Regions from separate parts of the Micromonospora sp. NPDC047620 genome, predicted to be linked through region 3. Evidence: riboswitches for the same ligand, from Rfam matches in the RefSeq annotation. Region 3 holds a riboswitch; each other region holds the start of a gene.
What was found. Region 3 has a riboswitch for cyclic di-AMP ahead of ACGF5C_RS07345 (coiled-coil domain-containing protein). Riboswitches for the same ligand answer to the same signal wherever they lie in the genome.
Positions count from the first base shown of each region.

Region 1 (5,762 bases), on a different contig from region 3:
GAAGTGGGAGCAGCTCGAGCCCACCATCGAGCAGTACAACAAGGTGCGGGCGCAGCTGAAGGTCAACCGCAAGAAGTCGGCGGACCTGCAGAAGAAGATCCAGCCGTTGGCGTTGGAGACCGAGCTGGCGATGGACCGGGTCGGTGACCTCGCCGCCCGTTACTACATCTCCGGCCCGTCGCAGGAGATCGGCGCGCTGCTGGTCAGCGCCAAGCCGGACACGCTCACCGAGCAGCTGACTCTCCTGGACCGGCTGGCCGCCCAGGAGCGCAAGCAGCTCGAGGGCGTCACCAAGGTCCGCGACAAGTTCGACGCGGAGAAGCAGAAGCTCGACGCGCTGATCGCCACGCAGACGAAACAGCAGAACGACCTGGCGGCGAAGAAGAAGGAGATCGACGCCGAGATCAAGAAGCTCGAGGCGTCACTGCCGGTGACCACCGTCAAGACCGAGAACTGCCCGACCATCAACGGCGTGGTCAGCAACGCGGCCCGGATCGCGATCAGGACCGCGTGCGCCCAGGTCGGCGACCCGTACGTATGGGGTGCCACCGGCCCCAACTCGTTCGACTGCTCGGGCCTGACCCAGTACGCCTACAAGGCGGCGGGGATCCACCTGACGCACTTCACCGGCGCGCAGTGGAACGAGGGCAAGGCCATCCCGCGCTCCGAGGCACGCCCCGGTGACCTGATCTTTTTCAAGGCAGACCTGAGTCACGTCGGCCTCTACCTCGGTAACGAGAAGATGGTGCACGCGCCCCGGGCCGGCAAGCCGGTCAACGTCTCCAGCATCAACACGATGCCGGTGGCCGGGTTCCGCAGGCCCGGCTGATCCCGCACCACCCACGGAAGGGCCCCCGGTCGACTCGACCGGGGGCCCTCGTCGTGCTCGGAGTCGGGCTGCGCCAGCCCGGCGAGCGGTGGGTCAGTTGGGCGCGCCCAGCGCGGACGGCAGCACGTTCACGTCGTCCAGGTTGACGTACATGACCCGGTGGCCGAACTGGATCTGCACGTACCTGTTCTCGCCGCGGACCACCGTCCAGTCACCCGGCGACGACCCGTCGAACGTGACGGCCCGGTAGTACTCGCCGGGGAGCACCGTGCCGACGGCGTACCGCTGGCCGGCCGAGAGGGTGTACTGGAGCGGGGAGATCGGCTGGTAGGGCACGCCGGCCGGGTAGGCGGCCTGCTCCGGGTACGCCCGGCCGTACACCGGGATGGTGGCCTTGCCGTCCTTCGGGGTCACCACGAAGCCCACGGACCACTTCGCGGTCGGCTTCGAGGCGGGGTTGTGGAACCACGCCTTCTGGCCGAGGTACCAGATCGCGGTCCAGTCCCCCTGCACCTCGGCCAGGGCGTACGTCTGTCCGGCGGAGGCCCGGGCGCCGTGGTCGGAGATGTACATGGTGTTCGGGGTGCCGTCGGGTCGCAGCGCGATGTCGTTGACCAGCGGCGCGTCGTGGCTCGGCGCGCTGTGCAGGATCACCGCGGACGAGCCGCGCAGCGGGCAGGGAGCCGCCGGCGGGGGCGGGTTCGGCACGCCGGGCGGCTGCCGGTTGCAGCCGGTGAACTGCGGCTGGTTGGTGGCGAAGTCCGGGTCGATGGTGACCAGCCCCGTGTGCGGCGTGGCGGTCGACGTGAACGGCGCCTTGAGCAGGTCGAAGTAGTGCGACCAGTCCCAGTACGGGCCCGGGTCCCAGTGCATGCCGCGCACGGTCGAGGCGACGGTGCCGGGGACGTTGTCGTGACCGATGATGTGCTGCCGGTCCAGCGGGATGTTGTACCGCAGCGCCAGGTGGCGGACCAGCTTGGCGGAGGTGCGGTACATCGCCTCGGTGTACCAGGTGCCGTGCCCCGCGAAGCCCTCGTGCTCCAGGCCGATGGACTTGGCGTTCACGTACCAGTTGCCGGCGTGCCAGCCGACGTTCTTGGTCTTGATGTGCTGGGCGATGTGGCCGTCCACCGAGCGCAGGGTGTAGTGCCAGCCCACCCGCCTCGGGTCCTTGACCAGGTTGACGCTGGGCCCGAAGTAGCCCTCGGTGTCGTGGATGACGATGTACTCGATCTTCTGCTGGGCCGGCCGGTCGGCGAGGTCGTGGTTGCCGTAGTCCCCCACGGTCGGGCCGTACTGCGCGTAGGGCGCCGGGATCCACTCGCAGGAGATCGTGTCGGGGCACTCCAGCCCGTCGGGCCGGGCGACCTTGCGCAGGCCCAGCCGGTCCAGCCAGGAGCGTTCCGGCTGCACCGCGCGGGCGGCGAGGGTGACCTGCTGCCCGTCGTCGGTCAGCCGGCTGTCGCCGGCGGCGATGGTGGCGTACACCTCGTTGGCGAAGGCCGCCGCGGCGTCGGCGCTGTCCGCGCCCGAGTAGCGGGCCACCGCGCCGTACCAGGCCGCCGGGTCCGTGTCGGCGCCGACCGGGGCGCCGATCTCCTTCTGGTACGCGGCCAGCAGCGCCGCGCCGCCCCGGATGTTGGCCGTGACGTCCGTGCGCAGCGCCTCCTCGCTGGCGCCGGTCAGCCCGGCGGCGGCGTCGAGCGTCCGCAGCGAGGCTTCGGCGGGAGGCTGGGCAGCCGGCGGCTCGTGCGCCTCGGCCAGGGACGGGCGGGAGTCGTCGCCCCGCGGGTCCTCGGTGCCCTCGTCGTGGTGGGTGCCCCCGGGCAGCGCGGCGACGTACTCCGCGTCGGTGAGGTGCATCGGTCCGAAGCCGCCGCTGGTGCTCGGCGTTCCGGCGTTGGTGTCCCAGCGGGACTGCAGGTAGGAGACTCCGAGCAGGACGCTTTCCGGCACGCCGTACTCCGCAGCCGCGGCGGCGTACTGCTGCTGTCGGTCGGTCGTCGTCGCGGCGGCGGCGGTTCCGGCGGCGGTGAGCGGCGTCGCCGCCAGGGCGGCCGCCACGGCGGCGGCCAGCAGGACGCGTCTGCTCCTCGATGTCGCTGACAGGTGCATCAGACCCCCAGGTCGGACGGGCGAATGTGGGGCCACCTTCGCCCCGGGCGCCACCTCCGGTCAATACCTTTCCATGCGTCACTTACCGAAGAAGAAAAATTTCGTCCCCCGGAGTTGCGCGCTCCCACCGCCCGCATGAATACGGTGTGTCACGGCGCGATGGGTTGCGGATCGATAACGACCGTCTCTACTCTGGTCATTCGTCGGCCGGCGACAGTCCGCCCATCCGGGGCGGTAACGGTCCGACACCGCCGAGTCGCTCCCGAGCGAGCCGGGGACCCAGGTACCCCGGGGTGAATCCGCAGCACCTGCGGTAGGGCGTCCCCTTCCCGCCCGAACCCGTCAGCTAACCCGGTAGGCGGTACGGGAAGAAGGAGTACGGAGCCCGGTGGCACACCATGCCCCGCGGCCACCGTCGGCACGGTCGGCACCCGCCGGCCCGACGACGGCTGCGCCGCGCCCACGCTGGTACCGCTGCACCACCGCCCTCGCCGCCCTGGCCGCGTTCGCCGTCGTCCTGACCGGCGGCGCCACGGCGGCCCACGCCGAACCGACGGTCGCCGAGATCGAGCGCCAGATCGACGAGGACTGGAACAAGCTCGAACCGATCATCGAACGGCACAACGCCACCCGCCAGGACCTGGCCGCCAAGCGCAGGCAGGCAGACGCCCTCGCCAAGCAGATCAAGCCCTTGGAACGGCAGGTCGAGCAGGCGATGGAGGAGGTCAGCGCGCTGGCCGTCCGCGCCTACAAGGGCGAGAACGTATCCGCCGTCAACGCCCTGCTGGGCAGCCGCTCGCCCGACCAGATGGTCGGCCAGCTCGAACTGCTCGACCGGTTCGCCCAGCACCAGCAGCAGGACGTGCGGCAGGTCGCCGAGCTGCGCGACCGGCTGGCCGAGAAGAAGGCCCCGCTCGACGAGATGGTCGTCCAACTCGGCCGGACGGAGGCCCAGCTCGCCGCGAAGAAGAAGCAGATCAACGCCGAGATCGACCGGTTGCAGAAGCTGCGGCTGCGGATCTACGGCAGCGGCGGCGGCGGTTCGCTGCGCCCCGCCCCCTGCCCGGCCAGCTACCCGGGTGGCGGGGCCGGCACCGCGGTCAAGTTCGCCTGCGCCCAGATCGGCAAGCCCTACGTCTGGGGCGCCGAGGGCCCGAACGCGTACGACTGCTCGGGCCTGATGCTCGCCGCCTGGGCGAAGGCCGGGGTCTCGCTGCCGCACAACGCCGCGCAGCAGCGCCGGGTCACCGCGACCGTCACCCGGGGCGAGCTGCGCCCGGGAGACTTGGTCTTCTACTACAGCGACCTGCACCACGTCGGCATGTACGTCGGCGGGGGCTGGGTGGTGCACGCCTCCCGAGCCGGGGTGCCGGTCAAGATGAAGAAGGTCGACGACGGCCCGATCCACAGTTACGGCCGCCCGGGCTGAGGTGTAAGGAAGGGGCCCTTCCTAGCGCATTCGGTAGAGGAAGGGCCCCTTCCTAACAGGCGACCGTCGGGTCAGCGGGTCGGCCAGGTGCGCCAGTGCTGCCAGGAGCGGCTCGGGGTCGGTCCCCGCTGCCCCTGGTAGCGCGAGCCGTAGACGGCCGAGCCGTACGGGTGCTCGGCCGGCGACGAGAGCCGGAAGATGCAGAGCTGACCGATTTTCATGCCCGGCCAGAGGGTGATGGGCAGGTTGGCCACGTTGGACAGCTCCAGCGTCACGTGGCCGGAGAAGCCCGGGTCGATGAAACCCGCGGTGGAGTGGGTGAGCAGGCCGAGCCGTCCCAGGCTCGACTTGCCCTCCAGCCGCCCGGCGAGCTGGTCGCCGAGGGAGATCACCTCCAGCGTCGAGGCGAGCACGAACTCGCCCGGGTGCAGCACGAACGGCTCGCCCTCGGGCACCTCGACCATCGACGTCAGGTCGTCCTGCTGCATCGCCGGGTCGATGTGGGTGTAGAGATGGTTGTTGAAGACCCGGAAGAGCTTGTCCAGGCGTACGTCGATGCTGGACGGTTGCACCAGCGTGGGCTCGAACGGCTCCAGCGCGAGCGTGCCCGTCTTGATCTCGGAGACCAGATCGCGGTCGGAGAGCAGCATCGCACCACCTTAGCGAGCGATGTGCGTGACCTGCGTGTCGGACTACCTGTTCGTACACGTGTTCGATAGAATGTCGGCATGGCTTCCTGGTCCGAATTCGCCGCCGACGAGCCCCGCCTCGCCGACGGGATCCGCACCCTCATGCAGCAGTACGGGCCGGGCTTCGGCTACCTGGCCACCGTCCGCGCCGATGGCGGGCCCCGGGTCCATCCCGTCTCTCCGGTGATCACCGACGAGGGGCTCTTCTGCTTCGTGGTCGACTCGCCGAAGCGGCGCGACCTGGAACGCGACGGCCGCTACGCCCTGCACTCCTTCCCGCCGGAGGAGAGTGACGACGAGGCCTACGTCGCCGGCCACGCCCGGCCGGTCACCGACCCGGCCCGGGTCGCCCGGCTGGCCCGCAGCCACCGGGCCGCGCCGCAGGTGGACTGGCGGCTGTTCGAGTTCACCGTCGACGTGGCGATGCTCGCCCGTCGGGAGCCGGGCGTCGCAGGCGGCGCCGGCGAGGGGCACGGCCGGCCCGCCGTCCAGGTCTGGCTCGACCCCGGCGCGACCGCCGCGGTGCCCGAGACGCGGTCGGGGAGCGGCGGCAACCTCGCCGCCCGCCCGGCCGCCTGAGACGCGGTGCGGCGCCCCGGGCCGTCCCCGTCCGGGGCACCGCACCGCCCCCCACCCCACCCCGAAAACGACGGTGCCGGCCCCGTCGAGCGGGGCCGGCACCGGTCGTGCGGGGGAACTA
Region 1 is NZ_JBIDDG010000009.1:75,243-81,004, reverse strand. It holds gene ACGF5C_RS13000 (NlpC/P60 family protein) at 1-829, shown strand, start outside; gene ACGF5C_RS12995 (N-acetylmuramoyl-L-alanine amidase) at 923-2,944, opposite strand; cyclic di-AMP (ydaO/yuaA leader) riboswitch at 3,184-3,320, shown strand; gene ACGF5C_RS12990 (NlpC/P60 family protein) at 3,333-4,373, shown strand; gene dcd (dCTP deaminase) at 4,445-5,023, opposite strand; gene ACGF5C_RS12980 (pyridoxamine 5'-phosphate oxidase family protein) at 5,102-5,641, shown strand; gene ACGF5C_RS12975 (zinc metalloprotease) at 5,760-5,762, opposite strand, start outside.
Region 1: another riboswitch for cyclic di-AMP. It lies ahead of ACGF5C_RS12990 (NlpC/P60 family protein); the one in region 3 lies ahead of ACGF5C_RS07345 (coiled-coil domain-containing protein).

Region 2 (5,762 bases), on a different contig from region 3:
GGAGCTGCTGGCCGCGGACCGGGCCCGTACCGGCCGGCAGCACGTCTTCGGCGCCGCCGCCACCCGCGAGCTGACCCTGACGGAGTGCGTGAACCGCTCGGACGCGCTGGTCTCCGACGTGTCGGGGGTGATCTCCGACTACCTCTACTCCGGCAAGCCGTACGCGGTCACCGACATGGGCGACGAGGGCGACCGGTTCGCGGAGCGGTTCCCGCTGGCCGGCTCGGGTTACGTGCTGCGCCGCGACATGTCCAACGTGGACGAGGTGCTGGCCGCGCTGCTCGACACCGACCCGCTCGCCGCCGCCCGCTGGGCCACCCGGAGCCGCTACCTGGGCGACTTCCCGGCCGAGGCGTACGCCGAGGCGTTCCTCGACGCCGCGCGGCGGCAGCTCGACGCGGACTGGAACCCGCCGACGCCGCGCGCCGTTGGCGGGACCGGCCTGCCGGTCGAGCCGGACGGGGCGACCCTCTCCGCCACCACCTGACCGGCCGGCACCTCGCGGGTCAGCGGTACGGGTCGACCAGCTCCAGGACGGCCTCGGGGGCCTCGACGTGGGCGTTGTGGCCCAGGCCGGGCAGGGTGGCGACCGGCACGCCCAGCTCCTTGAGCTGGGCGTCGGTGACCATGGGGTCGTGCTCGCCGCGGGCCAGCAGCACCGGCACGTCCGTCGCCGCCAGCAGGGTCGGCAGGTCCGGCTCCCCCACCCCGAACGCGGCGGGGTCCATCGCCAGCCGCCAGCGGCCGTCGACCTGCCGCAGCCCGGCCTCGACCACGGGGTGGTCCGGCGCGAAGAGCCCGGTCAGGCCGGCCACCCGCAGGTACCGGCGGGCCGCCTCGTCCCGGCTGGCGAACCAGGTCACCGGCCGGGCGGCCAGCTCCCCGGCCTTCGCCAGCTCGGCCGGGGACCAGACGGCCTTGATGCCGAGCCCGACCACGGCGTCGACCGGCAGCCCGGCGCGGCGGGCGGCCAGCGCCAGCCCGACCACGCCGCCGAGGGAGTGCCCCAGCACGACGAGCCGGTCCCCCGCCGCGAGCCCCGCGGCGATCCGGTCGGCCAGCCCGGCGAACGAGTACGCCGGCAGCGGCGGCGACCAGCCGTGGCCGGCGAGGTCCGGCGCCAGCCACCGCCCCGTCCACCGGCGCTCCAGCAACGGCGCCCAGGGCAGCCACACGTCCCCGGTCGCGCCCATGCCGTGCAGCAGCAGCAGGACGCGCCGGCCGTCCCGGTCACCCGATTCGTCGACCATAGGCCGCAGTGTGCCACCCGCCGTACGCCCCGGCGAGGGCCGTGACCCGGAGACGACATCGGGCGCCGACTCCCGGGGTGGGGAGTCGACGCCCGACGGGTGTCTTTCTCAGGCGGAGTAGCCGCGGGTGGCGGCCCAGTTCGCCAGGGCGATGGTGGACATCCAGTACGACGCGGTCGCCGGGTTCGCCGAGTCGGCGATCTTCACCAGCCGGCCCTCGTCCTGGTAGCCCACGACGGCGATGTAGTGGCCGCCGGGGAACGAGTGCCAGCCGCCGTCGGTGTCCGTGGCGCTGCCGGCGACGTTCACCACGACGCCCCGCCCGTCCGTGATGGCGGCGACCACGTCGGCCTGGAGCTGGTCCATCTGCGCCGGGGTCGCGGCACCGCCCGGGATCATCCGGGTCCGGTACGGGTCACCCTTCACCGTCGCGTTCAGCACCCGGGTGGTGTCCTCGGCCGAGTCGGTGCCCATCTCGTCGGTGCCCAGCTGGGCGCCGAGGGCGTCCTGGCTGCGCGCGATGCCGGCGGCGCTGAGGGCGTGCCGGACGGCGGCCGGACCGCAGTTGTAGAAGGTGGTCTGGGCCTGGTAGTCGTAGTCCAGGGACTTCGCCTTCGGTGGCTTCGGCGGCTCCGGCTTGCGGGTCAGGTCGGGGTTCGGGGCGGCGCTGGTGGCGCTGGCCGACGGAGCGGCGCTGGACGCGGCCGGGGCGCCGGTCGACGGGGCGGTCGCGACGCGGGCGTCGCCACGCGAGGCGACGCTGCCGTCCCGCAGCTCGCTCACGGCCACCGGGGCCTGTGCGGCGGCGGGTGCCTCGTCGGCGCCGGCCAGCAGCGCGCCGGTGCCCGACGCGAGCACGAGCGCCGCGGCCGACGCGGCGGCCACCTGGTACGGACGCTCGGACGTGAGGCGACGGAGCTGTCGCTTGAGGTGGTGCTTCACGGTTTCCTCCACGGGCTCGGGGGGTGAGCGGCCGCCGGTCCGCGCAGGGGGGACCGACCGCGCGGACGGCGTCCGGCGGTGGTGGACCACTCAGGGGATGCGCCCGGGATGCCGGGCGACGGGCGGTGACCGGTGGGTCAGCTCGCGGCGTGCGGCCGGGCGAGCGCGGGCACCGCGGCGCCGTGGAGGCGCCGGAACGACCGGGGGGCGGGTGGGTGCTGCACGGGGATGGAACTCCTTCCGACGCCGCCGACCGGGTTAGCTGACGGATTCGGGCGGGAAGAACGCCCTACCGCGGGCCGTGGCCCACGGATTCACCCCGATGTTGCACTGGGTCCCCGGCTCGCCTGTTCACGATTAGGCGGGTCGGCGCGGCGTCGCCTCTTGCGATCGGGTACCGCACCGGACGGGCCGACACTACTGGCCGGCCCGCGCCCTGCCAACCCGCTTCCACCTGCTTAAACCTTGATCGCGGGACTTTTTTTGCGGTCAGTTCGGCACTGACGCGACTCAATGGGACGACCGTTTCCCGACGCACCTTGCGTCGACAACCGGACGAGCGGCGGACATCGGCGCGGAATCGTCGGCGGGAATCGGCCGGGCCGCGCCGGATGACCGGTTCGCCACCGCTATGACCGGCGTCACGAAATTGCCCGGCGGTTCAGCCCGCCCGCGCGGGCCGCCAGCGCGCGGCGAGCGCGGGCCGACGCCCGGCGGACACGGGCCGGGCCGCCGGGAGCCGGCCCGGCCGGAGCCGGACCGCTGCGGCGTACGCCTCGCCGGCCAGGGCCCGCGCCGCCTCGGCGGCCAGGTCGGCGTCCCGCCACGCCGACCGTTCCCGCTCGGCGGCGGCCCGGTGGTCGGCCCGCTTCGCGTCGCGTACCGCCCGGGCCAGCGCGATCTCCTGCTCGACCGGGTGCCGGCGGGGATCCCAGCCGGCCCGGCGGCCGAACACCTCCCGGAGTTGGCGGGTGGAGAGGTCGCCGCGCCAGTGGGCCGCCACCGCCGCGTGGTGCAGCCAGCGCTCGCGGGCGGCGTACTCGGCGGGCGTGCGCGGGGTGCGCGGGGCGGGCAGGGCGGCGGCCCCGGTGAAGCGGCGGGCGGCGGTCTCCGCCTCGTCGTACGCCCGCCAGGCCCGGTCGGCCTCCTCCTGGGCGGCGAGCCAGTCGGCCCGCCACCGCCGGGCGGCGTGGGCGGCCCGGCCCGCCGCGACGGCCACCTCCTCGGCGTAACGGCGCAGGTCGGCCGCCTCCGCCACGGGGTCGACCGCGGGCGGGGCGACCGGCTCATCGGCGGGACGGACCCGCTCGGGGCGGGCGACCAGCACGGCGAGCACGGTCAGGGCCAGCAGGAGCAGGGCGGACCAGATGGCGGCGGCCCGCGGCACCTCGATCAGGAACTGGTAGACGACGGTCTCCATGGTCGGCACCTCACGGGGAGCGAGTGCGGCAGCGGGGCGCACGCGGCGCCCGGGTGGCGGGGCGCGGTGGCGCCACGTCCCGCCGCCGGGACGGGTGCGGGTGGTGGAGAGCGGAGGACGGGCACCCTTGTCAACGCCTGCGGTAGCGGAAGGAGCCCTTCCTGCGCCGTACGGCGGGCCCGCGCGGGGCGCGCGTGCCCCGCGGGGTGGTGCGGATCAGACGTGCGGCGGGCCCCGGGGGCCGGCCGTCACCGGGGTGTGCCCGACCGACGCGGGGGCCGGGCCGACGGTGACGGCCCCGGCGGCTGCGCCCGGGTCGGCCGAAGCGGCGGGGTGGCCGGGGCCGGTGGCGGCCCAGTCGGGGGCTGCGGCGGCCCGGTCGGGGGCTGCGGCGGCCCGGTCGGGGGCGGCGCCGACGGCGACGACGCGGTGGTCGGCGACGGCCACGGGCGGGCCGGCGGGTGCCAGCGTGACGGGGAGCGCCGGGGCCGGGGGCGCCCAGGCGTGAGCCGGGGGCACCCAGGTGTCGGTCGACGGCACTCCGGCCTGGGCCGGGGCGGCGGGGAGGGACCCGGCGCCGACGGCGAACGCGACCGCGACGGCGAGGCCGGTCAGCAGCCGCGCGGCCCACCGCGCCACCCACCACAGGGGACAGGTGAGCGCGACGGGAAGCACGCGACCACGCTACCGCCGATGCCGCCGGTCCGCATCGCCGCTCGGCGTGTCCCGTGTGCGGCGGTCCCGGCGACCCTCCGGCCCGGTGCCCTGCGCGTCCTGCCGTCCACCCGGACCGCACGGACCAGGGTGGACGGGTAGTCCAGCCGCTCCAGTTGGTCGACCTGTGCCAATGGACGCGGTCGTCCTACGCCCGGGGGTGCGGCCGGCCGGCGGTCGCAGGAGACTCGACGTACGCCGGCCGGTGGTCCGCCTCCGGCTCGGCGTGCCGGGGGTGCGGCACGACGCGTCCCCGCTCCCCCGGCACGGCCGGCTGTCGCTGCCGCGCGGCGGCCACACCCTCGACCGGCGGCGTCGCCCGGGCCGGGCGGCGCGGGCCGAGCAGCCGCATCATCGGCGTCTCGACGAAGCGGTGCAACGCTCCGGCGAGGGCCAGGTTGACCAGCAGGAAACCGAGCACCGCGGCCAGCCCCCACCAGCCGCGGTACCCGACGCCCCAGTCGCCGGTGAGCCGGAGCACGGTCACCATCACCAGCACGTGCACCAGGTAGAAGGCGAAGGAGACCTCGCCGAGCCAGACCATCGGCCGGGACCGCCACGGCGACCGCCGACCGCGCACGTCCGCGTCCGCCGCCGCGGTGATGACCAGGATGTACGCCACGGAGAGCAACGCCGCCCACAGCTCGGCGCGTACCCACTGCGCGGCGACCACCCAGGTGGCCACGAAGACCAGGCTCGCCACCGGCAGGCCCGGCCCCCGCCACCGCCCGCGCCGCATCAGCTCGGCGGCGGCCACGCCCATCCAGAACTCCAGGGACCGGACGGGCGGGAAGATCTGGGTGAACCACCAACGGCTCTCCTCGGGCACCAGGGCCTGGGCCGGCCAGAGCGCCAGGATCAGCAGCGGCACCGCGACGACCACGGTCCACAGTGCCCACGGCCGGGCCCGGCGGAGCAGCGGCAGCGCCAGCGGCAGGCAGAGGTAGAAGAAGAACTCGCAGGACAGCGACCAACTGACCGTGTTGATGCTGTAGAAGGCGCCCGGCCGGGGATCCCACGCCTGGAGCAGGAAGAGGTTCTCCACCGCGACGACGCGGTCCACCGGGTCGGCGAACCAGGCCGCGACCAGCAGGGCGAGCGCCCACAGCGCCACGTGGCTGGGCCAGATCTTGGCGATCCGGCGACGCCAGAACGCCCGGCGGGAGTCGGTCGGCCGGGCCGACCACACCAGCACGAAACCGCTGAGGATGAAGAAGAACTGCACGCCGGACAGGCCCAGGGTGAAGACCCAGTTCACCACTGCCCGGTGGTCCGGCTCGGCGATGATCCCCATCGTGCCGGCGTGGAAGCCGAAGACGAGCAGGGCCGCCACCCAGCGTAGCCCGGTCAACGAGGGCAGCCGACCGGCCGGGGGCGCGGGCCGGGCCTCCGGCGCGACGGTCGCGGCCCCCGTCATGCCGGCGGCCCGGCGGTCC
Region 2 is NZ_JBIDDG010000015.1:25,488-31,249, reverse strand. It holds gene ACGF5C_RS19820 (CDP-glycerol glycerophosphotransferase family protein) at 1-487, shown strand, start outside; gene ACGF5C_RS19815 (alpha/beta fold hydrolase) at 507-1,250, opposite strand; gene ACGF5C_RS19810 (C39 family peptidase) at 1,359-2,204, opposite strand; cyclic di-AMP (ydaO/yuaA leader) riboswitch at 2,425-2,566, opposite strand; gene ACGF5C_RS19805 (hypothetical protein) at 2,854-3,612, opposite strand; gene ACGF5C_RS19800 (hypothetical protein) at 3,829-4,287, opposite strand; gene ACGF5C_RS19795 (acyltransferase family protein) at 4,475-5,743, opposite strand.
Region 2: another riboswitch for cyclic di-AMP. It lies ahead of ACGF5C_RS19810 (C39 family peptidase); the one in region 3 lies ahead of ACGF5C_RS07345 (coiled-coil domain-containing protein).

Region 3 (5,762 bases):
GCCCCCGGCCGGGCACCTGCGCGCCGTGGTGGACGCCGTGGTGCCCAGTCTGCGCCGCGCCGCCGCCGAGGGCGTGGACGACATCGACCGGATCGTCGACATCCACATCGCGCAGACGGTCGAGGCGATGCTGGACAGGTCGGCCGTGCTCGCCGCCGAGGTGGCCGCCGGGCGCTGCGGCGTCGTGGGCATGTCGTACCGGCTGGCCGCCGGCGAGGCGCGGGCGGTCACCGCCGTGCCAACCGGCGAGGCGCGGGAGATCGCCGCCGCGCCCACCGGGCCGGGCGCGGTCGACGGGGCACAGCCGGCCGCCAGCGCCGCCCTCGCCTGACCGGTTCCCGCGCTCGCCCGGCCCGGACGCCCTACGCCCCGGCGGCGAGAGCCACAGACGCCGGCAGGGCCGCGGGCAACCACAGGCCACAGACGCCGGCAGGGCCGCGGGCAACCACAGGCCATGGACGCGGCAGGGCCACGGACGCCGACACGGCGACAGACGCCGACAGGGCCGCCCCGCAGACGCGAGGCGGCCCTGTCGTTGGCTGCCGTCAGAGCAACGACACGTGCACGTGGTCCGTATGGTTCGACGGGCCGCTGTAGGACTTCCAGCCGGTCGCCGGGAACCAGATCTGCCGGTTCCAGATCACGTAGTAGATGCCGAGCCGGTCGGCGTTGCGGACCAGGAAAGCGGTCAGGTTGTTGCCGTACATGTAGGTGTCGTCGTTGTGCCAGGGGGAGAAGCCGCTCCTCTGCAGCGACCAGTCGCAGGCCCGGCCCTTCGGATGTTCGTACGGCCCGCCGGAGCGGTAACAGCCGACGAAGCGGTTGAAGCCGGCCCGTTTGACCTCCTTGTACATGTGCAGGGTGCGCGCGGTGATACAGCCGGAGGTGGTGGGGTCGTTCTCGGTGCAGGACAGGGGCTTCCAGTCGCCGTCGGCGGTACGACCCGGTGCCATCCGGGCCACCGGCGAGGTGGCGACCACCTTGCCGCCAGTCAGCCCCCTGCCGCCGACCAGGGCGAGCGCCTTCTCCGCCTCGCGCTTGCCGCGGGCCATCTCGTTGGTCAGCTTCGTCTGCTCGCGAACCTCGGCGTCGAGCGCCAGCTTGGCCTGCTCGGCGCGGTTCTTGACCGCGTTCACCTCGGCGAGCTTCTTGGAGTTGACCAGGTTCAGCTCGTCGAGGGCGGCGGCGCGCTTGACGAACGAGTCGGGGCTGGTGGTGTCCAGCAGCATCGACACCGCGCCGATCCGCCCGGTCCGGTAGGACTGGGCGGCGATCTGGCTCACCTGTGGGGCCAGCGCGGCCAGGTCGGCCTGCGCCCGGTCGACCTCCAGGGCCAGTTCCAGTTGGCGCTTCTTCGACTTCGCGAGCTTCGCCTTGGCTTGGACGTAGCTGCGGTTCCGCGTCTCGATCAGGTCGTTGAGCAGCTTGGGCTCGTCGTCCCCGTGGCCGGAGGGTTGGGCCGGTGGGGTGGGTGCGGCCGCCGCCGGGAGGGGCCCGGCGAAGACGGCCAGGGCGGCGATCACGGCCACCACAGGTGTCAACCAGCGGCGTAGGGGTGCCGTCACAGTTTTCCCTTCCGTCGACCGCCGACCGGGTTAGCTGACGGGTTCGGGGCGGAAGTGGCCCCTACCGCTGTCGCGGATTCACCCCATGTACCTGGGTCCCCGGCTCGCCTGGCGGCGATTGGGCGGCGGCACCGCAGGCGCCGCTGCGCGCCTTCGGCGGTGACCGGCAGCGAGGTTACCCGAGAGCCCTCCCGGGGATCTACGTCCCTATGCCGACTAAATGCGTTATTTCGTAACGGCGGAGGGTGACCAGTGACGCGTTTATCAGGCGGGACGCCCTGATCGGTCACGCTGAGGAGTTTCACCATGCGGTGTCCGTGCTCCCGTTTCGGTCGGACCACCCGGCGGGGGCGGCGGAGGGGGTGTTTCCGGCGCGCGGCCCGCTGAGGGCCTCCAGCGCCTCGGATCGGTCGGCCGCCGGCCGGGGGGTCGGCGGGGTCGGGGGTGCGCCGCGGTCGGCTGGCTCGCCGCCGCGCCGGCCGGCCGTGGTCACCACGGCCGCGAGCCCGGTGGTCAGCGGCACGGCGGCGATCAGGCCCAGGGTGGCGACCGCGCTGCGGACGATCTCCTGGGCCAGGAACTCGCTGGTCAGGATCTGGCTCACCGCCCGGGAGTCGGCGGTCAGCAGGAGCAGCACCGGCAGCGAGGCCCCGGCGTACGCCAGCACGATGGTGTTCACCGTCGAGGCGATGTGCGCGCGGCCGACCCGGGTGGCCGCCCGGTACAGCTGCATCCGGGACAGCCCCGGGTTGGCGTGCGCCAGCTCGGTGACCGTCGCGGCCTGCGTCACGGTGACGTCGTCGAGCACGCCGAGCGAGCCGATGATGATCCCGGCCAGCAGCAGGCCGTGCAGGTCGACGTCGGCCTGGAACATCGACAACGTGGTGGCGTCCTCGCTGCCGAACCCGGTCAGGTGGGTCGCCGCGGTGGCGATCGTGCCGAGCACGCCCGTCAGCACCAGGCTGCCCAGCGTGCCGAGCACGGCGACCGAGGTCTGCGCGGTCACCCCGTGCGTCAGGTAGAGCACCACGAACATGATCAGTGCCGCGCCGACGACCGCGACCAGCAGCGGTGGGCTGCCGGCGCTGATGCCGGGCAGCACGAAGGTCAGCAGGATGGCGAAGCTCGCCGCCAGGCCGGCCAGCGCCGCGAGCCCCCGCCACCGCCCGAACGCGACGATCGCGGCGGCGAACAGCACCACCAGCCAGAGCAGCGGCTTGCCGCGCTGGTGCTCGGCGATGTTGTAGGCGCTCGTCGAGGGGTCGGCGGGATCGGTGAGCTGGACCAGGATGATCTCGTCGCCGACCGCGACCGTCGGCGCCCCCGGCCCTGCCGGTACGGGCGTCTCCACCTGCTGGCCGGCGTCGGGGCCGTCGTCGACGCGTACGGTCACGGTGCCGCAGGGGCCCTCCGCGGCGTCCGGGGCGCCCTCCGGCGCCTCCGGGGTGGGCGGGCACGGTTCGGTCACCACCCGGGTCACCGTGCCGTGGTGGCGGGGCGGATCGGTGCCGGGTGCGGCGTCCGGGGCGTCCCACGGCCAGAGCAGCAGGGCCGCGATCAGGGTGGCGACGAACAGGGGCACCACCGTCGCGACGAGGATCCGTCGTACCCTCGGCGGGGCGGACGGTGCAGGACGGGTGTGGTCGGCGCCCATCGAGTGTCTCCCAACGAATCCAGGGCGGGGTACGTGCCGGCAGGCCGGTCGGTTCGGCGTGCCCGGGTGACCGCCGCGGCGGATCGCCCTGGGGTGGCGGGCCGGTCGCGCACCGCGACGGCCCGGCCCGGCCGGTCGCGGGCGCTCGATACCGCCGCCCGGTCGGGGCGGCGGCGCGGGCGGCGCGGAGTGCGGAGGGCCACCGGCCGAATGGTAGCCATCCCGACATCCGGCCGCAGGTTGTGAGGGCTGGTGTCGGCTGCGGGCCGTCCGGTCCGGCAACCGCTGGTCACCACCATGTCACTGCCGGGGACCGCCCGGTCGACCGTCCCGTGGCGGCCGGCACCGTGGTCTCGTCCCGGGCGGATTCGCCGCCGGGTGCGCCGGTCGCCCCCGGACGCGCCGGCCCCAGGGACTACCGTGGTCGGTGTGCGGGTGGCGGCGACAGTGACGGCGGGGCGATGGGCCCGGCTGCTGCTGCTCGTCGGCACGCTGTTCGGCCTGGCCGCGATGCACACCCTCGGCCACGGCTCGCACGCCGTGGGCCATCCCGCCGAGGTTTCCGCGCACCCCGTCGCCGCGGCCGGTGCGCACGACGGCGCGCCGCAGGTGCTGCCCCGTCACGACACCGCCGCGCCGGTCGGTCAGGTCACCGCCCTGCTGCCCCGTCACGACACCGCCGCGCCGGTCGGTCAGGACCCCGCCATCGCGTACGTCGTCCCGGCGGCGCTGTCCGGCGTGGTGGGCTGCCCGGGCGACTGCCCGCACGAGCGGTTCCTCCCGTCCGGCGGGTCGGGCGGCGAGCTGCCCTGGTGGGGCGTGTGCCTGGCGGTGCTGGGCGCGCTCGCCGCTCCGCTGCTGCTCGCCGTGCTGCTGCTGGCCGGCGTACCCGCCGGCGGCCCGGCGGGCCAGGGGTCGGGCGGGCCGGCCCGGTCGCCCCGTGCCCCGCCGTCCCGGCCGGTCGGCCTGCGGCTCGCCACGGTCTCGGTGCTGCGCAGATAGGACGCCCCGGCGCGGCCCGGTCAGCCGGTCCGCGTCCCCGTCCTGCTGCGTACGTTCCGATACCGAAAGGCCCAGAAGTGACCACTCGTACCATCGCGCGCCGTGCCGCCCTGGCCGGCGCCACCGTCACCGCCGCCCTCGTCCTGACCGCCTGCGGCGGCGACGGGCATTCGTCCCCGGGCGCCGGGCACGGCACGCCCGCCACCAGCGGGCCGGCGGCCACCGCGTCCGGCGCGGCCGCCTTCGGCGACGCCGACGCGATGTTCGCCCAGATGATGATTCCGCACCACCGGCAGGCGGTGGAGATGGCGGAGCTGGCCGCCACGCGGGCGGCGGACCCGGAGGTCAAGCGGCTCGCCGGGGAGATCAAGGCCGCCCAGGCGCCCGAGATCGCCACCATGAGCGGCTGGTTGTCGGCCTGGGGGCGGCCGGTGCCGTCGCCCGGCGCCGAGACGCCGCACATGGACCACGGCATGCCCGGCATGATGTCCGACGCCGACATGAAGAAGCTGGCGGCGGCCTCCGGGCGGGAGTTCGACCGGCAGTTCCTGACCATGATGATCGCTCACCACGAGGGCGCCGTCACCATGGCCCGGGACGAGCTGGCCCGGGGCGTGAACGCGGAGGCCAAGGCCCTGGCCCAGCAGATCGTCACCACCCAGCAGGCCGAGATCGACACGATGGAGAAGATCCTCGGCCGGCTCTGACCCGGGCCGCCCCGGCGCTCGCACCCTGGGGCGCCGGGGCGCCGCCGGCCGGGTCAGCCGCGCTTCATGAGGCGGCCGACGGCGGCCATCATCTCGGTGGCCATCTCGTCGGCCCGGCCCTCCGCCGCCCCTTCGTGCATGCAGTGCCGGGCGTGTCCGTCGAGCAGGCCGAGGGCGACCTTGTCCAGGGCGGCCTGGATCGCGGAGATCTGCGTGAGCACGTCGATGCAGTAGCGGTCGTCGTCGACCATCTTCTCGATGCCGCGGACCTGCCCCTCGACGCGGCGCAGCCGCGCGAGCAACTGGTCCTTGCTGGCGGTGTAGCCCCTGGTCGGGGCGGGCGTCGGTGTGGTCATGCGATCCAGGATAGCGTACCCCTCGGGGGTATGGTAGGGTCCTCCATGTCGATACCCCCACCGGGTATCGGTAGCGGAGCAGGCGTTCATCCGCCTCCCCATTACCCCTGGGGGGTATATGCTGGAGGCGTCGAGAGGAGAGTTCGATGGTCACCACGACGTACCAGGTGCAGGGCATGACCTGCGGGCACTGCGTCAGCTCGGTCAGCGCCGAGGTCGGCGCCATCCCGGGCGTCAGCGACGTCCAGGTCGACCTCGCCACCGGGCGGGTCACCGTCACCAGCGAGAGCCCACTGAACACCGACACCGTGCGCGCCGCCGTCGACGAGGCCGGCTACGACCTCGTCGGCGCCTGACGGCGGGCACGGGGAAACCGAGGCACACCATGAACACGGCGACGAAACTGAGCGGTTTCGTCCTCGGTCTCGCGGCGGTCTTCGGCGCGGCGTACGGGGTCGGCCAGGTGGCTGGCCCCGTT
Region 3 is NZ_JBIDDG010000005.1:43,436-49,197, reverse strand. It holds gene ACGF5C_RS07350 (carbonic anhydrase) at 1-331, shown strand, start outside; gene ACGF5C_RS07345 (coiled-coil domain-containing protein) at 546-1,565, opposite strand; cyclic di-AMP (ydaO/yuaA leader) riboswitch at 1,569-1,700, opposite strand; gene ACGF5C_RS07340 (YibE/F family protein) at 1,867-3,219, opposite strand; gene ACGF5C_RS07335 (hypothetical protein) at 3,655-4,221, shown strand; gene ACGF5C_RS07330 (DUF305 domain-containing protein) at 4,299-4,928, shown strand; gene ACGF5C_RS07325 (metal-sensitive transcriptional regulator) at 4,982-5,284, opposite strand; gene ACGF5C_RS07320 (heavy-metal-associated domain-containing protein) at 5,431-5,640, shown strand; gene ACGF5C_RS07315 (hypothetical protein) at 5,670-5,762, shown strand, end outside.

Region 4 (5,762 bases), on a different contig from region 3:
ACTGGCGGGCCCCGGCCGCCGCCGCCTTCTACCAGGCCACCCCGGCGGAGCCGCTGGGCGTGGTGCGGCGGCGCATGATCCAGTCCTCCGGTGAGCGGGTCACCCGGATCGAGGACGACCTGCTCGATCCCGCCGCCGCGCCCGCCGACATGGCGGTGGTCGGCGACGGCGCGCTGCTCGCCACGCTGTCGAAGGCCACCGGCCGGGGCATGCGGGACATCGTCGCCACCATCCAGCGGGAGCAGGACGAGGCCATCCGCTCCCCCGGTTCCGGGGTGACGATCGTCTCCGGCGGCCCGGGCACCGGCAAGACGGCGGTCGCCCTGCACCGGGCCGCGTACCTGCTCTACTCCGACCGCAGCCGGTACGCCGGCGGCGGCATCCTGGTGGTCGGCCCGTCCTCGGTCTTCGTCGAGTACATCGCCTCGGTGCTGCCCTCGCTCGGCGAGGACACCGCCACGCTGCACTCGCTGGGCACCCTGTTCCCGGGCATGAGCGCCACCCGTACCGACCCGCCGGCCGTGGCGGCGGTCAAGGGCTCGCTGCGGATGCGCCGGGTGCTGGAACGGGCGGCCCGGGACGCGGTGCCGGACGGCCCGGCCGAGCTGCGCCTGCTCTACCGGGGCGAGCTGCTCCGGCTGGACCGCCGCGAGCTGGACGCCATCCGGGAGCGGGCGATGCCCCGGGGGGCCCGCCGAAACGAGGTGCGCCGCGCCGGCTTCGACGGCGTCTTCGCCGCGCTCTGGGCGCAGGCCCGTCGGCTGGGCATCGGCCGGCTGCCCGAGCAGCGCGCGTTCGAGGACGAGGTCGCCGAGCGGCCGGAGTTCCGGGAGTTCCTCAAGGCGTGGTGGCCCCGGCTGCACCCCCGGCACGTGCTGGGCTGGCTGGCCCGCCCCGACCGGCTGCGCCGGTACGCCGGCGGGATCCTCTCCGGCGCCGAGATCCGGCTGCTGACCGACGCGTACCGGAGCCTGGACCGCGCCGGGCTGACGATCGCCGACATCGCGCTGCTGGACGAGCTGGACGCGCTGCTCGGCAAGCCGATGAAGCCGGCCCGGCCGAAGCGGGACCCGTTCCAGTTGGCCGGCGGGGTCCGCGAGCTGAGCACGTTCGCCGACCGGCAGCGCGCGGCCCGCGAGGCGGCGCGGCAGCGCCCGGAGGACTACCGGGAGTACGCGCACGTCGTGGTCGACGAGTCGCAGGACGTCTCGCCGATGCAGTGGCGCATGATCGGCCGGCGCGGCCGGCTGGCCTCGTGGACGGTGGTGGGCGACCCGGCGCAGACGGCGTGGACGGGCGACCCGGATGAGCTGACCCGCGCCCGGGACCAGGCGCTGGGCCGGCGCAAGCGGCACCACTTCACCCTCACCACGAACTACCGCAACTCGGCGGAGATCTTCGCGGTGGCGGCGGCCGAGATCCGCCGGCTGCACCCGGACCTCCCGCTGCCCAGGGCGGTGCGCTCCACCGGCGTCGACCCGGTCGAGCTGGTGGTGCCGCCGGCGGAGCTGGAGACCGCCGTGGTGGCGGCGGCCACGGCGCTGCTGGCCGAGGTGGAGGGCACCGTGGGCGTGATCACTCCGGTGCCCCGCCGGGACGAGGTGGCCGGGTGGCTGGGCGGGCTGGGCGCGCCGCGCCTGCAGGTGGTGACCAGCCTGGAGGCCAAGGGCATGGAGTACGACGGCGTGGTCCTGGTCGCCCCGGGCGAGATCCGGGCCGACCCGGGTTCGGGCGTACGGACGCTCTACGTCGCGCTGTCGCGGGCCACCCAGCGGCTGACCACCGTCGACCCGACCGGCTGAGTCGTCCCGGCCGCCGCCGGGCAGTCACTTGCACATATTGCGATGTGAGCATAGATTGAACCGGGTCCGGACGGGTGACGGAAGGTGGGCGCGTGGGTGCAGGTCATGGCCACCACCACGGGTCGGTCGCGAATGCCGCGCACCGCCACCGGGGCCGCCTCTGGGCGGCGTTCGCGCTGCTCGGCGCCCTGATGGCGGTGGAGGCGGTGGCCGCCTTCCGCACCGGCTCACTGGCCCTGCTGAGCGACGCCGGGCACATGTTCACCGACGTGCTCGGCATCGGCATGGCGCTCGCGGCGATCACCGCGACCCGGCGCGCCGGCGCGGACCCGCAGCGCACCTTCGGCCTCTACCGGCTGGAGGTGCTGGCCGCCCTGGCCAACGCCGTGCTGCTCTCCGGCGTCGCGGTCTACGTGGTCGTCGAGGCCGTACGCCGGTTCGGCGACCCGCCGGAGGTGCTCGCCGGCCCGATGCTCGCGGTCGCCGTGCTCGGCCTGCTCGCCAACGTGGCCGCCTTCGCCCTGCTGCGGTCCGGGGCGAAGGAGAGCATCAACATGCAGGGCGCGTACCTGGAGGTGCTGGGCGACCTGCTGGGCTCACTCGGCGTGATCGGCGCAGCCCTGCTGATCGCCGTCACCGACTGGTGGTGGGCGGACCCGCTGGTCGCGGTGGCGATCGGGCTGTTCATCCTGCCCCGCACCTGGCGGCTCGGGCGCGCCGCGCTGCGCATCCTGGTGCAGGCCGCGCCGGAGCACCTCGAGGTCGCCAGGGTGCACGACCGGCTGGCCGCCGTGCCCGGCGTGGCCGAGGTGCACGACCTGCACGTCTGGACGCTGACCTCCGGGATGGAGGTGGCCTCGGCACACCTGACCATGGAGCCGGACGCGGAGGTCGGCGCGGTGCTCACCGCGGCCCGGACGGCCCTGCACGAGGACTTCCAGATCGAGCACGCGACGTTGCAGATCGAGCCGGGGGCGTCTCCCGGGGCCTGCGGGTCGGTTGAGTGGTAATGAGCACAGCCTTAAATCTGGGAGAGTATTGTTGACTTATGTCGGATTTGACGGTAAGCGGACAGGCACCCTCAGTCACCTGCGCTACACCAGTCACACCGGCACCGGTAGGCTCGGTTCCGGCCTCCGCCAGGCGGCACCCACCGGTGCCGGCGGTGGCCGCCGCCTAATCGCCCGGCGGGGCGAACCGGGGAACCATGTTCGTGGGGTGCATCCGCGTCAGCGGTAGGGATCTTCCGTCCCGAACCCGTCAGCTAACCCGGTCGGCGGCTGACGGAAGGACACGTGTATGCCAGTGATGGCACCTGTACGACGACGCGCCGCCCGGTTGGCGGCCCTGATCGCCGTGACGCTCGCCCTCGGCGCCGCGGTCGCCCCGGTCACCACCGCCCCCGCGGCGGCCGCCTCCCGGGCCGGCCTGCTCGCCGCGGCCCCCGGCCAGGACCAGGAGGGCGGCACGCCCGCCCTGCGGGCCCAGCTCGAAGCCGCCAGCAAGGGCTACCTGGACGCCAAGCGGGCGCTGGACACGTCGGTCAAGCGGCAGCAGCAGCTCGCCGCGCAGCTCAAGACGACCGAGAGCGAGCTGACCGAGCGGAGCACCAAGGTCGGCGAGATCGCCGGGGTGGCCTACCGGACCGGCCGGCTGGGGGTGGTGTCCGCCCTGCTCAACAGCAGCTCGCCGGACGGCTTCATGGACCGGGCCGCCGCCCTCGACGCGGTGGCCGCCAACGAGGACCGGGCGCTCCGCGAGCTCCAGGAGACCCGCGACCAGGCCGCCCGCACCAAGCTCGCCCTGGACGGCGAGATCCGGGAGCAGCGCAAGCAGGTCACGCTGATGGCCAAGCGCAAGGACCAGGCGGAGCGGGCGCTGACGGTGGCCAACCGGTCGCAGTCAAGCGGCGGCGGGCCGGGCGGCAGCTCCACCGCGACGGCGAAGCCGGCGCCGCGCAACTCCGACGGGTCCTGGCCGTCCGAGTCGTGCAGCGTCAACGACCCCACCCCCGCCAACGGCTGCATCACCCCGCGCACCCTGCACGCGCTCAACCAGGCCAAGGCGGCCGGCTTCACCCGCTACGTCTCCTGCTACCGCCCCGGCGGCTCCGGGGAGCACCCCAAGGGTCGCGCCTGCGACTTCGCGGCCCAGAAGAGCGGGTTCGGCGGCGACGCCACCGGCGGCGACAGGACGTACGGCAACAACCTGGCGGCGTACTTCGTCAAGAACGGCGACCGGCTCGCCGTGCTCTACGTGATCTGGTACAGGCAGATCTGGCTGCCCAGCAGCGGATGGAAGTCGTACAGCGGCGCCAACGGCGACCCGTCCAGCGACCACACCAACCACGTGCACCTGTCGGTCTACTGACGCCCCGGCCCCGGTGACCCGCGAGCGGGTCACCGGGGCCGACGGCCTTCCCGCCCGCCACCTCCCCGGCCGACGGCCGGGCATGTCGCCGTGTCGCCGATACCCGGCTCAGGCGGGCGGTGACTCCGGCGGGTGCCCGCCCAGGGCGACGCCGAGCCGGGCCGCCAGCCCCAGGTGGGCGGCGCGCGCCTGGCGGAAGGCGTAGCCGAAGAGCGGGACCGGCGCGGTGAGGGTGATCTCGACGTCGATCCGGACGACGCCGTCCGGCTCGGCCCGCAGTCGGGTCCGGTTGCGCACCGTGGTGGCCGGCCACTGCCGCGCCACGGTGACGATCTCGTCGGGCCCGTCGACCAGGACGTCGGCCCGGTAGGTGACCGGCAGGCGCAGCGGCCCGACGGCCAGCCGGTCGGTGATGAGGTAGCTGGCCCGCGCGCCGCGACGGGGCGACACCCGGCGGACCCGGGCGATCAGCGGGTGCAGGTCCTGCTGCCGGGCCGGGTCCGCGAGCAACCCCGCGGCGTCGGCGAGCGAGCAGCGCGCCTGGACGGTGTAGCTGAAGGAATCCCGCCTGAGCACGCCGTCTCCCCACCGTCGCCGTCGCCCGATCGTCGCGCACCGGCGGCGCGCTGGCAACGGCGCGCCGCTCCGCGCGCGGATGCCGGCCGTCGACCCGCCCGCCCGACTACCGTCGTTGACAGGTGCAGCCGGGCAGCGGCCTGGCCCTGCTGGCCGGCGGCTACGCCTCCGTGACGGCGATCCGCGCGGTCACCGAGGCGTCCGACGTCGACCTGTCGGGCCTCGGCGACGACTGACGCCGACGGGTCACCGGCGGGGCCCCTGCCGGCGGGTCAGGCGCCGGGGAGGACCTCGGGGGCGGGCGCGCCGGCGTAGTAGGGCTCGGGGGCGCCGAAGAGGCCGAGCAGGCCGGTCACCCAGAGCTGCCGGTGCACGAACCGGCTCGGCTCGGTGACGACGAGCTTGACGCCGCTCACCTCGGCGGTCTGGAAGCCGGCGACCATCGCGCTGATGCCGACGGAGTCGATGAAGGTGACGAGCCTCATGTTGAGCTCGATCCGGCTGGGGCGCCCCTTGGCCAGGACCTCGGCGATCGCCTCGCGCACCTCGTATGCGGTGTCGACGTCGATCTCGCCCCGGGGGGCGATCTCGATGACACCACCGGGCATAACCGACTTCACGATCGACAGGCTCACGCGAGCACCTCCACTCGCCCGTCCGACGGGCGCCTCATCAGTACGCGGGCCGCGACCGAGAGTATTCCTCCGACGGCCTCGGTCGCCACCCCTCGGGATGAGCAATTCGCGGATGAGGGCGCACCAAGTCGCACTTATCCGGACTTTTCATTTCTTGTTCACCCAACGATCAGCTGCCGCTGACGCGTCGCCGACCCAGGGTAGCCGTCTCCCGCCGGCACCGCCCGGCACCCGAACTTCCTGGCGTGGCCGGCCCCGATTCGCCCGCAGGTTGCCCGTCCCACCTAGCATCGGCCCGGAGAGCGGACGCCACGACGGAAGGACGATCGATGATCAGGAGACTCGCCGCGCTGGCCGGTGTCGGCGCGTTGCTGGCCCT
Region 4 is NZ_JBIDDG010000007.1:101,660-107,421, reverse strand. It holds gene ACGF5C_RS10500 (HelD family protein) at 1-1,802, shown strand, start outside; gene ACGF5C_RS10495 (cation diffusion facilitator family transporter) at 1,895-2,812, shown strand; cyclic di-AMP (ydaO/yuaA leader) riboswitch at 2,966-3,097, shown strand; gene ACGF5C_RS10490 (coiled-coil domain-containing protein) at 3,111-4,172, shown strand; gene ACGF5C_RS10485 (SRPBCC family protein) at 4,281-4,748, opposite strand; gene ACGF5C_RS10480 (STAS domain-containing protein) at 5,021-5,383, opposite strand; gene ACGF5C_RS10475 (hypothetical protein) at 5,713-5,762, shown strand, end outside.
Region 4: another riboswitch for cyclic di-AMP. It lies ahead of ACGF5C_RS10490 (coiled-coil domain-containing protein); the one in region 3 lies ahead of ACGF5C_RS07345 (coiled-coil domain-containing protein).